4 regions of the Mitsuaria sp. RG genome follow, and region 3 is predicted to be linked to each of the others. Evidence: riboswitches for the same ligand, from Rfam matches in the RefSeq annotation. Region 3 holds a riboswitch; each other region holds the start of a gene.
What was found. Region 3 has a riboswitch for cobalamin ahead of POF53_RS15935 (TonB-dependent receptor). Riboswitches for the same ligand answer to the same signal wherever they lie in the genome.
Positions count from the first base shown of each region.

Region 1: another riboswitch for cobalamin. It lies ahead of POF53_RS17450 (CbtB domain-containing protein); the one in region 3 lies ahead of POF53_RS15935 (TonB-dependent receptor).
Region 2: another riboswitch for cobalamin. It lies ahead of POF53_RS08240 (TonB-dependent receptor plug domain-containing protein); the one in region 3 lies ahead of POF53_RS15935 (TonB-dependent receptor).
Region 4: another riboswitch for cobalamin. It lies ahead of POF53_RS21625 (ABC transporter substrate-binding protein); the one in region 3 lies ahead of POF53_RS15935 (TonB-dependent receptor).

Region 1 covers NZ_JAQMYQ010000031.1:6,894-10,888, forward strand. Annotated here, with positions in the region: gene cobN (cobaltochelatase subunit CobN) at 1-592, opposite strand, end outside; gene cobW (cobalamin biosynthesis protein CobW) at 596-1,663, opposite strand; cobalamin riboswitch at 1,764-1,963, opposite strand; cobalamin riboswitch at 2,023-2,245, shown strand; gene POF53_RS17450 (CbtB domain-containing protein) at 2,346-2,531, shown strand; gene POF53_RS17455 (CbtA family protein) at 2,542-3,237, shown strand; gene POF53_RS17460 (cobalamin biosynthesis protein) at 3,237-3,638, shown strand; gene cobM (precorrin-4 C(11)-methyltransferase) at 3,668-3,995, shown strand, end outside.
Region 2 covers NZ_JAQMYQ010000010.1:33,509-37,503, forward strand. Annotated here, with positions in the region: gene POF53_RS08230 (TonB-dependent receptor) at 1-1,349, opposite strand, end outside; gene POF53_RS08235 (DUF2946 family protein) at 1,420-1,809, opposite strand; cobalamin riboswitch at 1,952-2,155, shown strand; gene POF53_RS08240 (TonB-dependent receptor plug domain-containing protein) at 2,245-3,995, shown strand, end outside.
Region 3 covers NZ_JAQMYQ010000027.1:12,791-16,785, reverse strand. Annotated here, with positions in the region: gene POF53_RS15935 (TonB-dependent receptor) at 1-1,842, opposite strand, end outside; cobalamin riboswitch at 1,950-2,154, opposite strand; partial or broken gene POF53_RS15930 (GNAT family N-acetyltransferase) at 2,394-2,897, opposite strand; gene POF53_RS15925 (carboxymuconolactone decarboxylase family protein) at 2,976-3,314, opposite strand; gene POF53_RS15920 (hypothetical protein) at 3,433-3,995, opposite strand, start outside.
Region 4 covers NZ_JAQMYQ010000048.1:2,023-6,017, reverse strand. Annotated here, with positions in the region: gene POF53_RS21630 (FecCD family ABC transporter permease) at 1-356, opposite strand, end outside; gene POF53_RS21625 (ABC transporter substrate-binding protein) at 353-1,366, opposite strand; cobalamin riboswitch at 1,481-1,678, opposite strand; gene POF53_RS21620 (acetyltransferase domain-containing protein) at 1,706-2,875, opposite strand; gene POF53_RS21615 (MFS transporter) at 2,952-3,851, shown strand; gene POF53_RS21610 (PAAR domain-containing protein) at 3,855-3,995, opposite strand, start outside.

The sequences.
Region 1 (3,995 bases), on a different contig from region 3:
CCGGGTTCCACTCGGCGTACCAGTCCTCGGGACAAGCCGTGCCCTTGGCTGGATGATAGACCGCCGTGCGCGGCAAGGGCTGTGGCTCGTCCCACGGGTAATCGCGCCCCAGCCACTGGCTGGCCAGGCAGTTGAACAGGTTCACCGCGTTGGCCTTGCCGCCCTGGCGCAGGAAGTGCCAGAGGCGTTCGGCCTGTTCGCCGCGAACCGTGCCCAGGTCGGTGAGCTCAGGGTCGGGGCGGTCGTCGCCGGGCACCAGGATCAGCTGTACCCCTCGCCCCGCCAGTTCGACCAGTTGCTCGACACCATAGCGCCAGTAACCGACACCGCCATGCAGTGATATCAGGATCACCTTGGCATGGCGCAGCACCTGGTCGATATACAAGTCGACCGAGGCGTGGTTCTGCACCTGCATCGGGTTGGCCAGGCGCACGCTGGGGAAATCCGCCGGCAACTGCTCGGCGGTTTCGGCGAGCAGCGCCAGGTGTGAATCGCCGCTGCAGAGGATCACCAGGTCGGCGGGGGTCTGGCCGAGATCGGCGATGCTGTCGTCCGGCACGAAGCCGCCGGGCTGGGTCCGCAGCAGGTGCATGGATCAGGCGCCCAGGGCCTGGCGCAGGCGCGCTTCCAGCTGCGCCGCGTCGAGATCCTGGCCGATCAGCACCAGGCGGGTGATCCGGGGCTCGTCGCTGCGCCAGGCACGGTCGAAATGCTTGTCGAAGCGGGTGCCCACACCCTGGATCAGCAGGCGCATCGGCTTGCCGGGGATGGCGGCGAAGCCCTTGGCGCGCAGGATGCCGAACTCGGTGACCAGCTGGGTCAGGGCATCGAGCAGCAGGCTCTCGTCGGCCTCGGGCAGGTCGATGGAGATCGAGTCGAAGGCGTCGTGGTCATGGTCGTCATGGTCATCGCCGTCGTGATGCGAGTCGTGATGGGTACGGCGACCGTCGATATGCGCCTCGGATTCGGCGCCCACGCCCAGCAACACTTCCAGCGGCAGGCGGCCGCTGCTGGCCTCGATCACCTTGACCGCCGGCGGCAGTTCCTCGGCCACCTCGGCACGGACCTTGGCCAGGCCCTCGGCGTCGATCAGGTCGGCTTTGTTCAGCACCACCAGATCGGCGCTGGCCAGCTGGTCGGCGAACAATTCATGGAGCGGCGACTCATGGTCGAGGTTCGGGTCGAGCTTGCGCTGGGCGTCGACCTGGTCCGGGTAGGCAGCGAAGGTGCCGGCGGCCACGGCCGGGCTGTCGACCACGGTGATCACCGCGTCGACGGTGCAAGCGTTGCGGATTTCCGGCCACTGGAAGGCCTGTACCAGCGGTTTGGGCAAGGCCAGGCCACTGGTTTCGATAAGGATGTGGTCGAGGTCGCCGCGCCGGGCCACCAACTCGCGCATCACCGGGAAGAATTCTTCCTGCACGGTGCAGCACAGGCAACCGTTGGCCAGTTCGTAGACGCGGCCATTGGCCTCTTCCTCTGTGCAACCGATGCTGCACTGCTTGAGGATCTCGCCGTCGATGCCCAGCTCGCCGAATTCGTTGACGATCACCGCGATGCGGCGGCCCTGGGCGTTGTCGAGCATATGGCGCAGCAAGGTGGTCTTGCCTGAGCCGAGGAAGCCGGTGACGATGGTGACGGGAAGCTTGGCCAGTGTTTTCATGTCGCGATGCCCTTGGCAGCAATGGCGCGGGCATGCAGGACGACAGCCACGGCCATGCCGGCCTGGCGCGTTCGCCACCGGATCACCCCGCCCGGTTGAAAGTCGAAAACGTCACGAGGCAGGTCTCCTGGCTTGCACCGCTGCGGCTCGCTGGCCGGTGGGCCGGCGCCTTCCCGCGCGCCTGCGCAGTGGCTGTGCCGAACCCTTCAGTGCTTACAGTTGCGGGGGCAGCCGCGGCTTGTACCGCGTTCCCGTCTTAGCTCGGGCCAACGCCCGAGAACCTCGCAGCGGCAAGGCTACGCAGTGCCTGCCTGGCGGTCAACCGCCGCGGCGATTGACGCGGGCCCGGCCCCGTGATTTGCTAGCGCATTGCGTTCAGGTGCCCCCACGGGGGTGAAACGGGAAACCGGTGCGTCGCGTCTCCATTCCAGGAGCCGACAAGGCCGGTGCTGCCCCCGCAACGGTAAGCGAGAGAAGCGTCCGGACCACTGTGCCAGCCTCAAGGCATGGGAAGGTGACGCCATGGAAGGAGCCTTGCTCCACCTCGCGAGCCCGGAGACCGGCCTGACGTGCTCACAGTACACCCCGCGGTGGGCGGGCGTCGTCGTATCACTCGGGCCAGCCGTGCCCGGGGTCGTCGCGCATGCCCGTTGCCACAACAAAAGCAGCAGAGGAACGCGTCATGCCCATCACCAGCGCCAAACACAGTATCGCCACCCCCGTCAGCCTCAGCCAGCGACTGATCGTCGCGGTCGGCGCCAGCCTGCTGGGGCTGTGCCTGGTGTACTTCGCCGGTTTCTCGCACATCGAGGCGGTGCACAATGCCGCCCACGACACCCGCCACAGTGCCGCCTTCCCTTGCCACTGAGTAAATCCGCATGATTACGCGCATCGCCCGTACCGCGGGTTTCAGCGGCCTGCTCGCGGCCCTGTTGCTGACCCTGCTGCAAAGCTTCTGGGTCGCCCCACTGATTCTCCAGGCGGAAACCTACGAATCCACTGCCCCGGTCGCCGAACAGCATGAGCACGGCGACGCCGCAGCGCCCCATGAGCATGAACACAGTGCCGAGGCCTGGGCGCCGGAGGACGGCTGGCAGCGCGTGCTGTCCACTACTGGCGGCAACCTGGTGGTCGCCGTCGGTTTTGCCCTGATCCTGGTCGCCCTCTACAGCCTGCGCGAACCGAACCGCGTGGCCACCGGCGCACTGTGGGGCCTGGCCGGCTTCGCCGTGTTCTGCCTGGCACCGACCCTGGGCCTGCCACCGGAACTGCCCGGCACCGCCGCCGCCGACCTTGGCCAGCGCCAGACCTGGTGGATCGGCACCGCCGCAGCCACCGCCGCCGGCCTGGCGCTGCTGGTGTTCGCCCGGCACTGGTTGTTCAAGGTGCTTGGTGTGGCCCTGCTGGTGATCCCGCACCTGATCGGCGCGCCGCAACCCGCAGTGCATGAAAGCCTGGCGCCGGAAGCCCTCGCGACCCAGTTCAAGATCGCTTCCTGGCTGACCAACGCCGCGTTCTGGCTGGCCTTGGGCCTGCTCAGCGCGTGGCTTTACCGTCGTTCCAGCCAGGCCTGATGCGCGATCTGCCCGTGCAGCCGGCGATGTTCGCCGGCTTTGGTTGCCGCCGTGGTTGCCCGGTCGAGACACTGGCGGTGCTGCTGCGCCAGACGCTCACCCGCCACGCCCTGCCCCTCTCGGCCCTGCGCGCCATTGCCAGCATCGAGCCCAAGGCTCGCGAACCCGGCCTGCTGGCATTGGCCGAGCGCCTCGGGCTGCCTTACATCTGCTTCGACGCCACGCACCTGACGGTCTTCGAGCCGCTGCTCAGCCATCGTTCGGCCACGGTGTACGCCCAGACCGGCTGCTGGGGCGTCGCCGAAAGCACTGCCCTGGCCCTGGCTGGCGAAAACGGCCGCCTGCATGTGCCCAGGCAGGTACTCGGCGGCGCTACCCTCGCCTTGGCGATCGGCGGATAATCCGCGCCATATTTCTGCAAGGAACCCCCATGACGGTTTATTTCATCGGTGCCGGCCCCGGCGATCCGGAGCTGATCACGGTCAAGGGCCAGCGCCTGATCCGCCAGTGCCCGGTGATCATCTACGCGGGCTCCCTGGTCCCCGCCGCCGTACTGGAAGGTCACCAGGCGCACACCGTGATCAACAGTGCCGAACTCCACCTGGAACAGATCGTCGAGGTGATGCGCCAGGCCCACGCCAATGGCGAGGATGTGGCCCGCGTGCACAGCGGCGACCCCAGCCTGTACGGCGCCATCGGCGAACAGATCCGCCACTTGCGCGAACTGGGCATCGGCTACCAGATCGTCCCCGGCGTCA
Region 2 (3,995 bases), on a different contig from region 3:
TAGCGCAGCGCGGTGATCAGCGACAGCTGGTCGGTCAGGCGGGTGCGGTTTTCGACGAAGCCCGCGGTGGTGTCGGTGTTGGTGCTGCGGCCTTTGGCCCGCGGCGCGTCCATGCCGGGGATGTCGAGGAAGTGATCAGGTTGGAAGCCGTTCGGGTCGATGCGGTCGAAGGCACCCTTGGACAGCGGGTAGTTGGTCTGCTGGTTGCGGTTGTAGTCCACGCCGAACGCCCAGTCGCTGGCCAGGCCGAACAGCTGGCCCTGGTGGGTCAGCTCGACGCGGTTGCCGTTGACCTCCTGGTCGTGGCGCTGGCGGTAGCCGCCGGAGCGGTCGATGGCGGTGTTGCCGGCGTTGTAGCGGTACACCTCGAGGTTGCGGTAATCGCGCTGGCCGTTGTAGTGGTAGAAGGTGTTGCGCAGCTGGTTGCTGTCATCGATGCGGTAGTCGGTGATCGAGCGCAGCCAGCGCGTGCGCTGCTCGTAGCGGCCGTCCTCGACGTTGTAGTTGTTGAAGCGATTGTGCTTGTCGATATGCAGGGTGCCGACCGCCGGCTGCAGCACCGGCGAGCCCCAGTACGGGCTGTCCTCTTTTTCTTCCAGGTACTCGATGGCCAGGGTGTGCGACAACTGGTCGTTGATGTCGCTGAGCAGCGAGAAGGCCAGGTTGCCGGCCCCGTTCTCCTGGCGGTCGATATAGCCATTGGTGCTGGTGCGGCTGTAGTCGAGCCGGGCGTAGTGGCGTGGGCCGTCGCCGCTGTTGAGCGCCTTGTTGAAGCCGACCGAGGTCTCCATCGTGTCGTAGCGGCCATAGCTGACGCGGCCTTCGAAGGTATCCTCGTCGCGGTTGGCCAGCTTGGTGATCATGTTCAGGCTGCCGCCGACGGCGCCGCTGCCGTTGAGGAACGACGAGGGGCCGCCGAGCAGTTCGACGCGGTCGTAGATCCACGCCCCGACCGGTCGCCCGGCAGCGCCGTACTGCAGGTTGATGCCATTGAACAGCTGGCTGACCTGGGCACCGTTGAAGCCGCGGTACGACACGTAGCCGCCCCAGCCGGGCGGTGCCGAAGCGTTGACCCCGGGCAGGGCGTTGGCGGCGTCCTGGAAGTTGCGCGCGCCGATGCGTTCCATGGTCTTGCGGTCGGCGACGCTGACCGAGGCGGGGTTCTCGCGGGCGCTGAGGTTCAGTCGCGAGCCGCTTTCGATAGGCCGGTCAAGGTCCAGGGTGGTGGCTTCTTTGGGTTGGTCGGCGGTGGCCGTGACGTTGCTGGCGGGCAGGGTCAGGGTGTCTTCCTGCGCCCAGGCGCAGGTTGCGCTGCCAACGAGCAGCGCCAAAGTGGTCATGCGAAACATGCAAGGCTTCCTGGCTGAAATCGGTGAGCGCACGCCCGCTGCCGATCAGGCAGCGCAGGGCGTGGCGATGTCAGAACGCGAGAAGCGAAGCAGGAGAGGCGCGCGGATTGACCAGTGGCCAGCGCTGCTTGGGCAGGGGTGGCGCGGGTTGCCTGGGTAAGGGTTTGCTCGACTCCCCGGCGAGCAAGGCCAGCAGGCCGAAGAACACCGCCAGCAGGGTGGCGCTGAACAGGCTGGCGATCACGCAGTCGCCGCCGGCGGGCAGCACCGGGTCGCTGATGTCCTGGTCGCCCTTGAACACGCCGCTGCTGTCGGCCGCGCACCAGGCGGCGTCATCCAGGCCGGCCAGGCGCAAGCCCGCCATCTGTCCATGGCCCATGGCGCACAGCAACGAGCCGAACAGGATGCTGAAATACAGCACCCAGGCGACTTGCGATCGTGTGTGGCGGGCCAGCTTCATCGGCAAAGCTCGAAGGGAATGAGAATAGGTTCGGCGTGCGGATTCTACAGCGTTTGAAACATCTGCCTAGAGTGCTCGGCCGATAAAAAACATTCGAATCGATTCACCTGGCTGGCTTGACGCCTCTCGGCCCCAGGTGTTCAGATGCCGACCGATTTCAGGTGTCCCATGCCGCCGCGCATGGGGTGAAACGGGAAACCGGTACGCGCTTCGCGCCAGTCCGGTGCTGCCCCCGCAACGGTATGCAAGTGATGCCTTCGACAGACCACTGTGGCCAGTGCGCCATGGGAAGGTGAAGGTGTCTTGTCTTGCGAGCCCGGAGACCGGCCTGGAATGTGGTAGGCAAACTCCTGCGGTGGGCGGGCATGGGCCGGTATTGGCTGTGCGCGATCCCTGCTCCTGCGTGCTTCTGCGAAAGTCACTTTCGAGAAGAGCATGATTGCTGTGATTCACTCCCGACGTTTCTCCCCCAAGGCCCGGACCCTGCTTCTGGGCTGCCTGGCCAGCCCCCTGGCACTGGCCGAAAACACCCCTCTGATCCTCGACCAGCAGATCGTCGCCGCGCCCTCGGTGGAGTCGACCACGGTCGCCGCCATGGCCCAGTACGGCAGCAAGGTCGAGATCGTCAGCCGCGAGCAGATCGAGCGCGCCGGCCCCGGCGCCGACATCACCCGGGTGATGCAGATGTTCATCCCCGGCTTCTACGTCGCGCCGAAGAACGGCCCGTTCGACTACGGCACCTACTCGCTGCTGGGCGGGCGCAACGACGACACCTTGATCCTGCTCGACGGCGTGCGCCTGAACAACCGCCTGTACGGTGGCCTGTACCTGGACACCCTGCCGGCCAACGCGGTGGAGCGCATCGAGGTGCTCAAGGGCGGCCAGAGCCTGTTGTTCGGCACCCAGGCGGTGGCGGGGGTGATCAATATCGTCACCCGCAGCCCGCAGCGCCGCGAGGCTTCGGGGGAGGTCAACCTGGGCCTGGACAGCTTCGCCGGCAACAGCAAGGACGCCCGCGTCGAGCGGATCTTCAGCAATGGTTTCGGCGACCTGGGGCTGCTGGCCTATGTCAGTCACAACGTCTCCGACGGCTACCAACCGTTTCGCAACCGTGACTACAGCGGCAACGTCAGCGACAAGAAACGCGGCTACGAGGTAACCACCTTCGGCGGCAAGGCGATCCAGGCCTTCGGCGACGATACGCGGCTGGAGCTGTTCTACCAGTACACCGACGCCAACCTCGATTTCGCCCGGCCGGTGAACAACTACAAGACCACCAATGACCGCGTGCAGCAGATCGCCACCGCCACCTTCGAGCAGCGCCTCAACGAGCGCCTGAGCTACTTCGTCAAGGGCCATGTCAACGACTGGGACACCCGCTACACCCGCATCAACAACCGCGCCGACGGCAGCCGCAACGTGGTCAACCACAACGACTACTGGGGCTTCACCGACTGGGGTGTGCAGGCCGAGGGCAAGGCCGAGCTCGACGGCGGCCATGTGCTGGTGTTCGGTTCCGACAACCAGTGGTTCAAGGGCCAGGACGACGTGCTGGTGATCGACGACAACAAGGCCCAGGCCAATGCGCTGTATGCCCAGCTGCGACCGAGGATCGAGGCCCTGCCGAACTGGCACCCGAGCCTCGGCGTGCGCCACGAGGCCATGAGCGGCGGCGACAGCGCCACGGTGGGCATGCTCACCTCGCTGTACGACCTGAACGACAACTGGCAGCTGCGCGGCCAGTACGGCAGCGCCTACAAGCTGCCCAACGCCGAGCAGCTGTTCGTCAACGAGCCTGGCGACGAGATCGGCAACCGCGACCTCAAGCCCGAGAAGAGCCGCAATGCCGAGCTTGGCCTGGACTACCACGGCCTGCTGCTGGCGCGTGAGTTCAGCGCCAGCGTCACCGTGTTCCGGCGCAAGATCACCGACCTGATCACCCTGGACGGCAGCCAGTGGGTGAATGGCCAGGGGCAGGTGCAGATGCGTGGTTTCGAGGCCGATGCACGTATCCAGCTCGACGACCAATGGAGCCTGCAGGCCGACATGACCCGTAACCTCACCGAGTCGCGTACCGGGGCGACGATCAACGACGTGCCGAGTTTCTTCGCCCGCTCGCGGCTCGGCTACGAATCGGCAGACCGCAGGTGGGGTGCCGGAGGGGCCATTCGCTACATTCGCGATGT
Region 3 (3,995 bases):
GCGCCGCGGCACATCCTGCGGGCGGTTGCCGGCGCGGTCGTTGACCGTGCCGTTGTCGCCTTCCTCCAGGAAATCGTCGTACTTGGCCCTCACCAGCGCGGCGTTGGCCGAGAGCTGCCACTGGTTGCCCAGCGCCAGTTCCAGGCTGGCCTCCAGGCCGTCGGAGGTCTGCTGGCCGGCCTGCTGGCTGTCGTGGGTGAGCGGGTTGTACACCGGCAGTTTCTTCTTGACGATGTGATAGGCCGCCAGCGTCCACTCGCCACGGGTATCCCAGAAACGTTGCTTGAGGCCGATCTCGGTCTGCTTCGCTTCGGTCAGCTCCAGGCGCTTGTTCGGGCGCTGGGTGAGCAGGTCACCGACGCCGTCCTCGCTGGTGGAGTACTGCCCGTACAGCGACAGGTCGTCGGTGAGCGCGTACACCAGCCCGGCGCGCCAGTTGCCGCCTTGCAGGCTGCGGTCGCTGCGGGCGTTGTTGACCAGGTCGTCACGGTCGATGTGGTTCTGGTCGCGGCGGATGCCGGTGACCAGCGCGAGGCGGTCGCTCAGCTGGGTGCGGTTCTCGGCGAACAGGGCGAAGGTGTCGACCTTGGACAGCGTCTGCGCGCGGGTCGGGCTGAGGCTGTGGAAACCGCCCGGAGCCGGATGCCACGGGTCGAGCGGGTCGCTGCTGCCATCGCTGTAGGGCGAGTTGCTGTCGACGTTGAAGCGGATGCGGTTGTATTCGGCGCCGACCACGGTCTTGCTGGCCAGGCCGAACAGGCCATGGTCGAAGGTAAAGCTCTGGCGATCGCCGAGCTGCTCCTGGTTATGGCGAATCTCGAGGAAGCTGCCGCGCTGGATCACGCCGTTGGCGGCGTCCCAGGCGTAGGACTCGGCGTTGCGCCACTGGCGGCGGCTCTTGATGTAGTACAGCTGGTTGCTGGCGATGACACTGTCGCTGAGGGTCCAGTCGGTGGTCAGGCGCGTCCACTCGTCGTGGTAGCGCTGTTCGTCGTTGCTGACGTTGTAGTTCTTGCGGCGCACGCTGCTGCGCAGGTGCCCGTCGATCAGCGGGGTGCCGTAGTAGTTGGCTGGTTGCGCATCGCCGCGTTCGTGGGCGAGGGTGAAGCTCAGGTCGTCGCTGGCATCGAAGCGCAGGGCGGCGCTGAGGGCCAGGCTGCGCGAGTCGGTGCGGTCGACCCAGCCGTTGCCGGCCTGCTGGTTGAGGGTCACGCGGTAGCTCAGCCGCTCGCTCAGGCTGCCGCCGCTGTCCAGGCCCAGTTGCTGGCGGTCCCAGGAGCCGTAGCCCAGGCGCAGGTGGTTGCGGATGTCACCGGCGAACGGCTTCTTCGGCACCACGTTGACCACCGCGCCGGTGGCGCCTTCGCCGTACAGCACCGAGGAGGGGCCGCGGATCACGTCGATGCGTTCGACCATCCACGGGGCGACCGGGAAGGTCAGGGTGCCGGCGCCGGCGTACAGGCGCGAGCCGTCGAACAGGGTCATCACCGAACTCTGCCCGGTGAAGCCCCGGGCCGACAGGCCGGTACCGCCGTCGCCCGGTGTGCCGATGAAGGTCAGGCCCGGCGAGCGGGTCACGGCGTCCTGCACGGTGAGGTTGTTGCGCTGCTGGATCTGCGCCTCGGTCAGGCTGCTGGTGCTGGCCGGGGTGTCCAGGGCGCTGAGGTTCAGGCGCGAGCCGGCCGGGGTTGGCGTGGCCAGGTCGATGACCTGTGGCTCGCGGGTGTCGGTGATCGCCGTGGAGGGCAGGGTGAGGGGCGCCACTTCATGGTCGTCGGCCAGTGCTGGCAGGGACACGGCCAGGCAGGCCGCCAGGGTGTGAAGCTTGTTGATTCGGGACATGTCGTTCCACTGCTGCAGGAAGGAATGGATCCCGGTGGAAAACACGCAACGGCGAAGCGCGCACGCAGGCGCGCGCGGATACCGGCCTGCGCCCGCCCACCGCGGGTTGCCAAGTGAAGCCTCAGGCCGGTCTCCGGGCTTGCGAGGAGCATGAAGCCTTCACCTTCCCATGCGTGCGCACAGTGGTCTGTCGAAGGATTCGCTCGCTTACCGTTGCGGGGGCAGCGCCGGACTTGTCGTGACAACGACGCACCGGCTTCCCGTTTCACCCTGCGCGCGGCGGCGCAGGACACCTGAAACTGGCGCGCATCTGACCATCGAACGGGTGGCGAGTCAATCGCCTGGGTGGCAGGAAAATATCTGGTGGGGCAATGGGTTAGCTGCAATTGCGTTGTCGCTGATCGCGGGGCAAGCCCGCTCCCACGGCGATACCCTGGCAGCTCCAGGCAATCGGATCGTGGGAGCGGGCTTGCCCCGCGATGGGTTCAGCGCCCGCGCCGACGCGAAACCCGCGCCTCGATATTCTTGCGTCCGATCAGCAGCGCCGGCTTTTCCACCACCGGCTCGTCTGCCAGCCACTTGTACATCACCAGGCAGTCCACCAGGCCCAGCTCGGCATGGCGGTAAGCCCTGGGCAGGCGGCCGACGGTCTCGAAGCCGAGCTTGTGCCACAGCGCCACCGCCACCTCGTTGCTGGCCACCACCGAATTGAACTGCAGGGCCAGGAAGCCCTCCTGGCGCGCCAGCTTCTGCGAGTGCTCGCACATCAGCCTGGCCACGCCCCGGCCGCGGGCCTGCTCGCAGACCATGTAGCCGCAGTTGCCGACATGCCCGCCGGGGCCGGCGGCATTGGCCTTGAGGAAGTAGGAGCCGAGCAGCACGCCGTCGTCCTCGGCCACCAGGGTGCGCAACGGGGTTTCCAGCCACAACCGACGCGCCTGGTCGACGTCCAGGGCCGGGTCGAAGGCGTAGGTCTGGCGGGCCTGGACAATGGCCTGGAAGGTCGGCCAGAAGCGTTCGAAGTCTTCCGGGGTCATGGGGCGTATCTGGATCATGGTGGTTCCTGCACGGGCTGAACCGCCAAGTCTGGGTGTCGCGGCGCCGTCGCGCAAGGGCGGCGGCGCCATGAAGTTTCAGGCGCCAGTCTTGCCCACGGCGTCCAGCGCCCTGGCCGAGTAGACCAGCGCGGCGCCGGCGTTCATTGCCACCGCCACGCCCAGGGCCTCGGCGATCTCCTCGCGGGTGGCGCCGTGCTTGACCGCCTGCTGCGAATGCACGGCAATGCAGCCGTCGCAGCGGGTGGTGACGGCGACGGCCAACGAGATCAGCTCACGGGTCTTGGCGTCCAGGTGATTGGTCTTGGCCCCGGCGCCGCTGGCGGTCGCGTAGCCGGCCACGGTATCGGGTGAGAGTTGCTTGAGATCGCCGATGCCGGCCATCAACTGCTTACGGTAGGCGTCCCAGTCCATCATGCTCATCGTCTTCACCTTGTCAGGTTGGCAACAGGAGCATTCAGGCTAGTCGATATTTCGCTGGAGGGGCTGGCCCCAGGGAGAATGGATCAAGCCCGGGACCTGTTCGAATCACTGGTCAATCGGTCGGTACCCGGCGCAGCGCCGCCGCCAACGCTACGGTCAGTGCCACTGCCAGGCCCATGGCGAGGCCGATGGTCACGGCAACCCCCAATCGTTCCAGCAACCCCGCCATCGCCAGGTAGAATGCAATCACTCCCACCGCACCAATGGCATTGCCCCGCACCATCGCCGCCATCCCGGCTCGGCCGCCCTGCACATGGGCGAACACCACCAGCGGCCAGGCGATCACCGGAATTGGCGCCAGCATGCCGCTGGTGGCCGGCCCCAGCCAGCTGGCCAGGCTGGTGGTGATCATCAGCAGCGAGGTGGCCGATACCATGCGCAAGGGAATCTCCCAATACCGCTGCCGGGGACGGGCGAGGGTGTCGGGCCTGGGCTCGCGGCCACTGGCGCGGATCAGCACGCCGATCAGCAGCAGCGCCACGGCCACCGACAGGTAAAGCCCACCCCAGTGGGTGAAGGCATAGGCCGCCAGGCCGTAGAACAGGATCGCCAGCAGCACGGCCGGGGCGATATCGACCCTGCGCGTGGCGAACAGGTAGAAGGCGTAGGTGGCCT
Region 4 (3,995 bases), on a different contig from region 3:
ACCGCGCCACCGAGGCCGAACAGGCCCACCGCCACGGCGCCGGTCGAGGCGCCCGCCGACAGGCCCAGCAGGTACGGCTCGGCCAGCGGGTTGCGCAGCAGCGCCTGGAGGATCACCCCGCAGGTCGCCAGCCCCGCGCCGCAGGCGGCGGCCACCAGGGTGCGCGGCAGGCGGTAGTTCCAGACGATGCCGGCGTCGATCGGATCGAGCGCATGACCGGCCTGCCACAGCTGGTTGGCCAGCACCTGCCAGACCACCTCGGCGCTGATCCGTGTCTCGCCGATGGCGATCCCGGCGAGCATGGCCAGGCACAGGGCGAGCAGCGCGAAGGCGCTGATGGGCAGCAAGCGGCTCATGGTTGTGGCGCTTTACCGCTGGCAAAGGCGCTGGACAGCACCTCCAGGCCACGGAACAGGCGGATGCCGGCCTGCATGGCGTCGGCGTCGAGGACGATGATCCGGCCTTGCCTGACCGCGTCCATGTTGCGGGTCACCGGGTCGCTGCGCAGGAACTCGAGTTTTTTCCGGTAGTCGTCGGCGGGGTAGCGGCGGCGGTCCATGCGGGCGACGATCAGCCAGGTGGGGTTGGCCCTGGCCAGGGTTTCCCAGCCCACCGCCGGCCATTCTTCGCTGGATTCGACCACGTTGCGCACGCCGAGGGTCTGCAGCATGAAGTCGGCCACGCCCTGGCGACCGGCGACGTAAGGATCGACCTTGAGGTCGGCGCTGGAGAACCAGAACAATGCGCTGGTGTGGCTCAGGTCCTGGCCGGCCAGGCGTTGCCGGGCCTGGTCCAGCTGGCCCTTGAGCTCGGCATTGAGGCGTTCGCCGCGATCCTGCACGTCGAAGATCTCGGCCAGTTGGCTGACGCTCTTGTAGATGGTGTCGATCCTGAACGGCTGCAGGCGGGTACCGTCGGCGCCCACCAGGTTGTCCTTGCCTTCGCAATCCGAGGGCAGCAGGTAGGTGGGAATGCCCAGTTCCGCGAACTGTTCGCGGGTGCCGACCGCGCCCTGGGCGCCGACCATCCATTCGAACTGCGCCGTCACCAACTGCGGGCGCTTGCCGACCACCGCCTCGAAGCCCGGTTCGTTGTCGGCCAGGCGCTCGACCTTGTCGTTCTGCGCCTTGAACTCGGGCAGCACGTTGTTGAACCACAGCGAAGTGCCCGCCAGCCGCTCGCCCAGGCCCAGGGCATAGAGCAGCTCGGTGCCGGCCTGGCCGATGGTCACCGCGCGCTGCGGAGCCTGGGCGAAGGTCTGCGGCAGGCCGCAGTTGTCGATGGTCAGCGGATAGCGGGTGGCGTCGGCGTGGGCCAGGCCCGCCAGTGACAGGCCGGCGAGCAGGGTGGCGAGGCGGTGCGGCATGGTGGGGCGATCTCCTGTCGGGTGGTGCACGGAATGGCCCACGGACAGGCATCGCCAGGCGTCGTGCGGCAAGCACGCGGCCAGGGGCGGATGACCATCCCGGACACCCCGCCGGTTGGTGAATGCGTGCCGGCAGGTCTCCTGACTGGTGCGTCCTGGCCGGCGCCGGCCTTCCCGGGTCGGCAGACCCAGTGGCATCGATGGCGCAGGCTCGGCACCTACAGTTGCGGGGGCAGTTCCCTTTGGCCCGCTCTCGGCGCGCCCGGGATTCCCTTTTGATTCCGTGTGGAAACCGGCGGGCGGCATGGTAGACCATCGGGCCATCGGCTGAAAACGCTTTTACAGGTACTTGAGCCAGGCGATGTCGCGCCGCCGCGCCTTGAGCCGGGCGAAGCCGCGCACCGGCAGGTACAGGGCGATCGCCAGCAGTACCGCGACCAGCCACACCGCGCCGATGCCGTCGAAGCCGAAATGGCTGCCCTGGTTCAGGCCGAACAGCGCCACGCAGGCCACATACAGCAGCTTGAGCACATACAGGTGCAGCAGGTAGAAGAACATCGGCGCTGCGCCGAACACCGCCAGCGGGCCGATCCAGCGGGCCTCGCCGGCACGCTCGAACGCGCGTAGCAGCAACAGGCCGACGCCCAGGGTAATGGCCAGGAACAGCAGTGACGGCGGGTACTTGGTGATGTTGAAGAAGCTCATCAGCGTTTGCCCGACGCTGGCGTAGAAGGTCCACGGCGCCTCGCCATAGCCGTTGAAAAGACGCAATACGACGAAGCCGAGCAGCAGCATCACACCGCCGAGCAGCAGGCGGTGTTGGCGCTCGCCGGCATCGCTGGTGCGGCTGAACCAGGGGCCGAGCCCGTAGCCGAGGGCGATCACGCCGATCCACGGCAGCACCGGGTAGGAAGTGCGCAGGCGCAGGCTGTCGGACAGCTCCAGCCAGCCGCGTTCGTGCAGGATCGCCCAGGGTACATGCAGCGCCGAGTGCGGCGCGAAGTGCAGGCCATCGAGCAGGTTGTGGCCGACGACGATCAGCGCGCCCAGGGCCAGCAGCAGCGGGCGTGGCAGCCACACCAGCAGCGACAGGGCGATCATGCTCAGGCCGATGGCCCAGATCACCTGCAGGTAGATCACGCCCGGCGGCAACTGGAAGGTCCAGGCGAAGTTGACCAGGGTGAGCTCCAGCAACACCAGGAACAGGCCGCGCTTGAACAGGAATGCCGCTACATCGCCCCGGCCCTGGTGCTTTTCACCGTAGAGCCAGGCCGACAACCCGGTGAGTAGCACGAACACCGGCGCGCACAGGTGCGCCAGGGTGCGGCTGACGAACAGGCTGGGTTCGGTGGCGTCGATCGCGTCGATGGTCATCGGGTCGCTGACTTGACGGTGCAGGAAGAAGGTTTCGCGCACGTGGTCCAGCAGCATGAACAGGATCACCAGGCCGCGCAGGGCGTCGATGCTGTGCAGGCGTTGGCTGGGGAGGGTGGTCGGGAGGCTGGTCATCGAGGCGGGTCGCAGGCAGGGATAGCATTCAAATGAAATGTTATTTTATTTCATTTGTCTGTGCCTGGATACAGGCATGCACTGGCGTTCAGCCTGGATCAGCCCTGAATCAGCGGCCCCAGCCGCTCGGCCAGGGCCTGGACCATCGCGCTCACCTTGGGCAGATGCCCGCGGTTGCGGCGCCAGGGGGCTGTTTATCTCCATCCTGCTGCTGTTCGCCGCCTTCAATGCTCTGTCGGCGCTGGCGCCGAACGTCTGGGTACTGGCCCTGGCGCGGTTCCTCGCCGCGCTGGCCCTGCCGGTGTACTGGGGCACCGCCAGCGAAAGCGCCGGGCTGTGCCTGCTGGTGGCGCTGCTGATGTGGGCCTGGCTGCCGCCTCTGCCGAAGGTCCCGGCCCGCGTCGCAGGGGAGCGGCAGACGGTGATTCTCAAGGACCGTCGTTTCATCGCCCATGTGCTGCTTTCGGCGCTGGTGGTCACCGCCATGTTCACTGCCTATACCTACCTGGCCGAGATCCTCGAGCAGTTCGCCGCCGTGCCGGCCAACGCGGTCGGTTGGTGGCTGATGGGCTTCGGCCTGGTGGGCATGCTCGGCAACGCCCTGGCCGGACGGATCGTCGATCGCAGCCCGCTGCGGGCCACGCTGCTGCTGTTGGCGATGCTGGCCTTGGGCATGGGCCTGGTCACCCCGGTGATCGGCAACCCGCTGCTGCTGGTGGGCGCCCTGGCACTGTGGGGCATCGCATACACGGCGCTGTTCCCGGTGTGCCAGGTGCGGGTGATGCGCGCCGGCGCCAAGGCCCAGGCCCTGGCCGGGACCCTCAACGTGTCGGCGGCCAACGCGGGCATCGCCGCCGGTGCCGCGCTGGGGGGCGCGGCGATCCAGGGGCTTGGTCTGGCTGCGTTGGGTTATGTGGCTTGTGGGTTTGCGGTGGTGGTGTTGGTGGCCACGTTGGTACTGCAGAGAAGCGAATGAGGCCTAATCAACCATCCAGCCGATCTCGCCCTCCACCAGGGTTCCGCCATGGCTGGTGGTATCACCTTGGCGTGCAACGGCCCGGCCTTCGATGGCATGGTTCGCCGACCCTGTTTCGATGACGGCCCCACAACTGATCCTGTC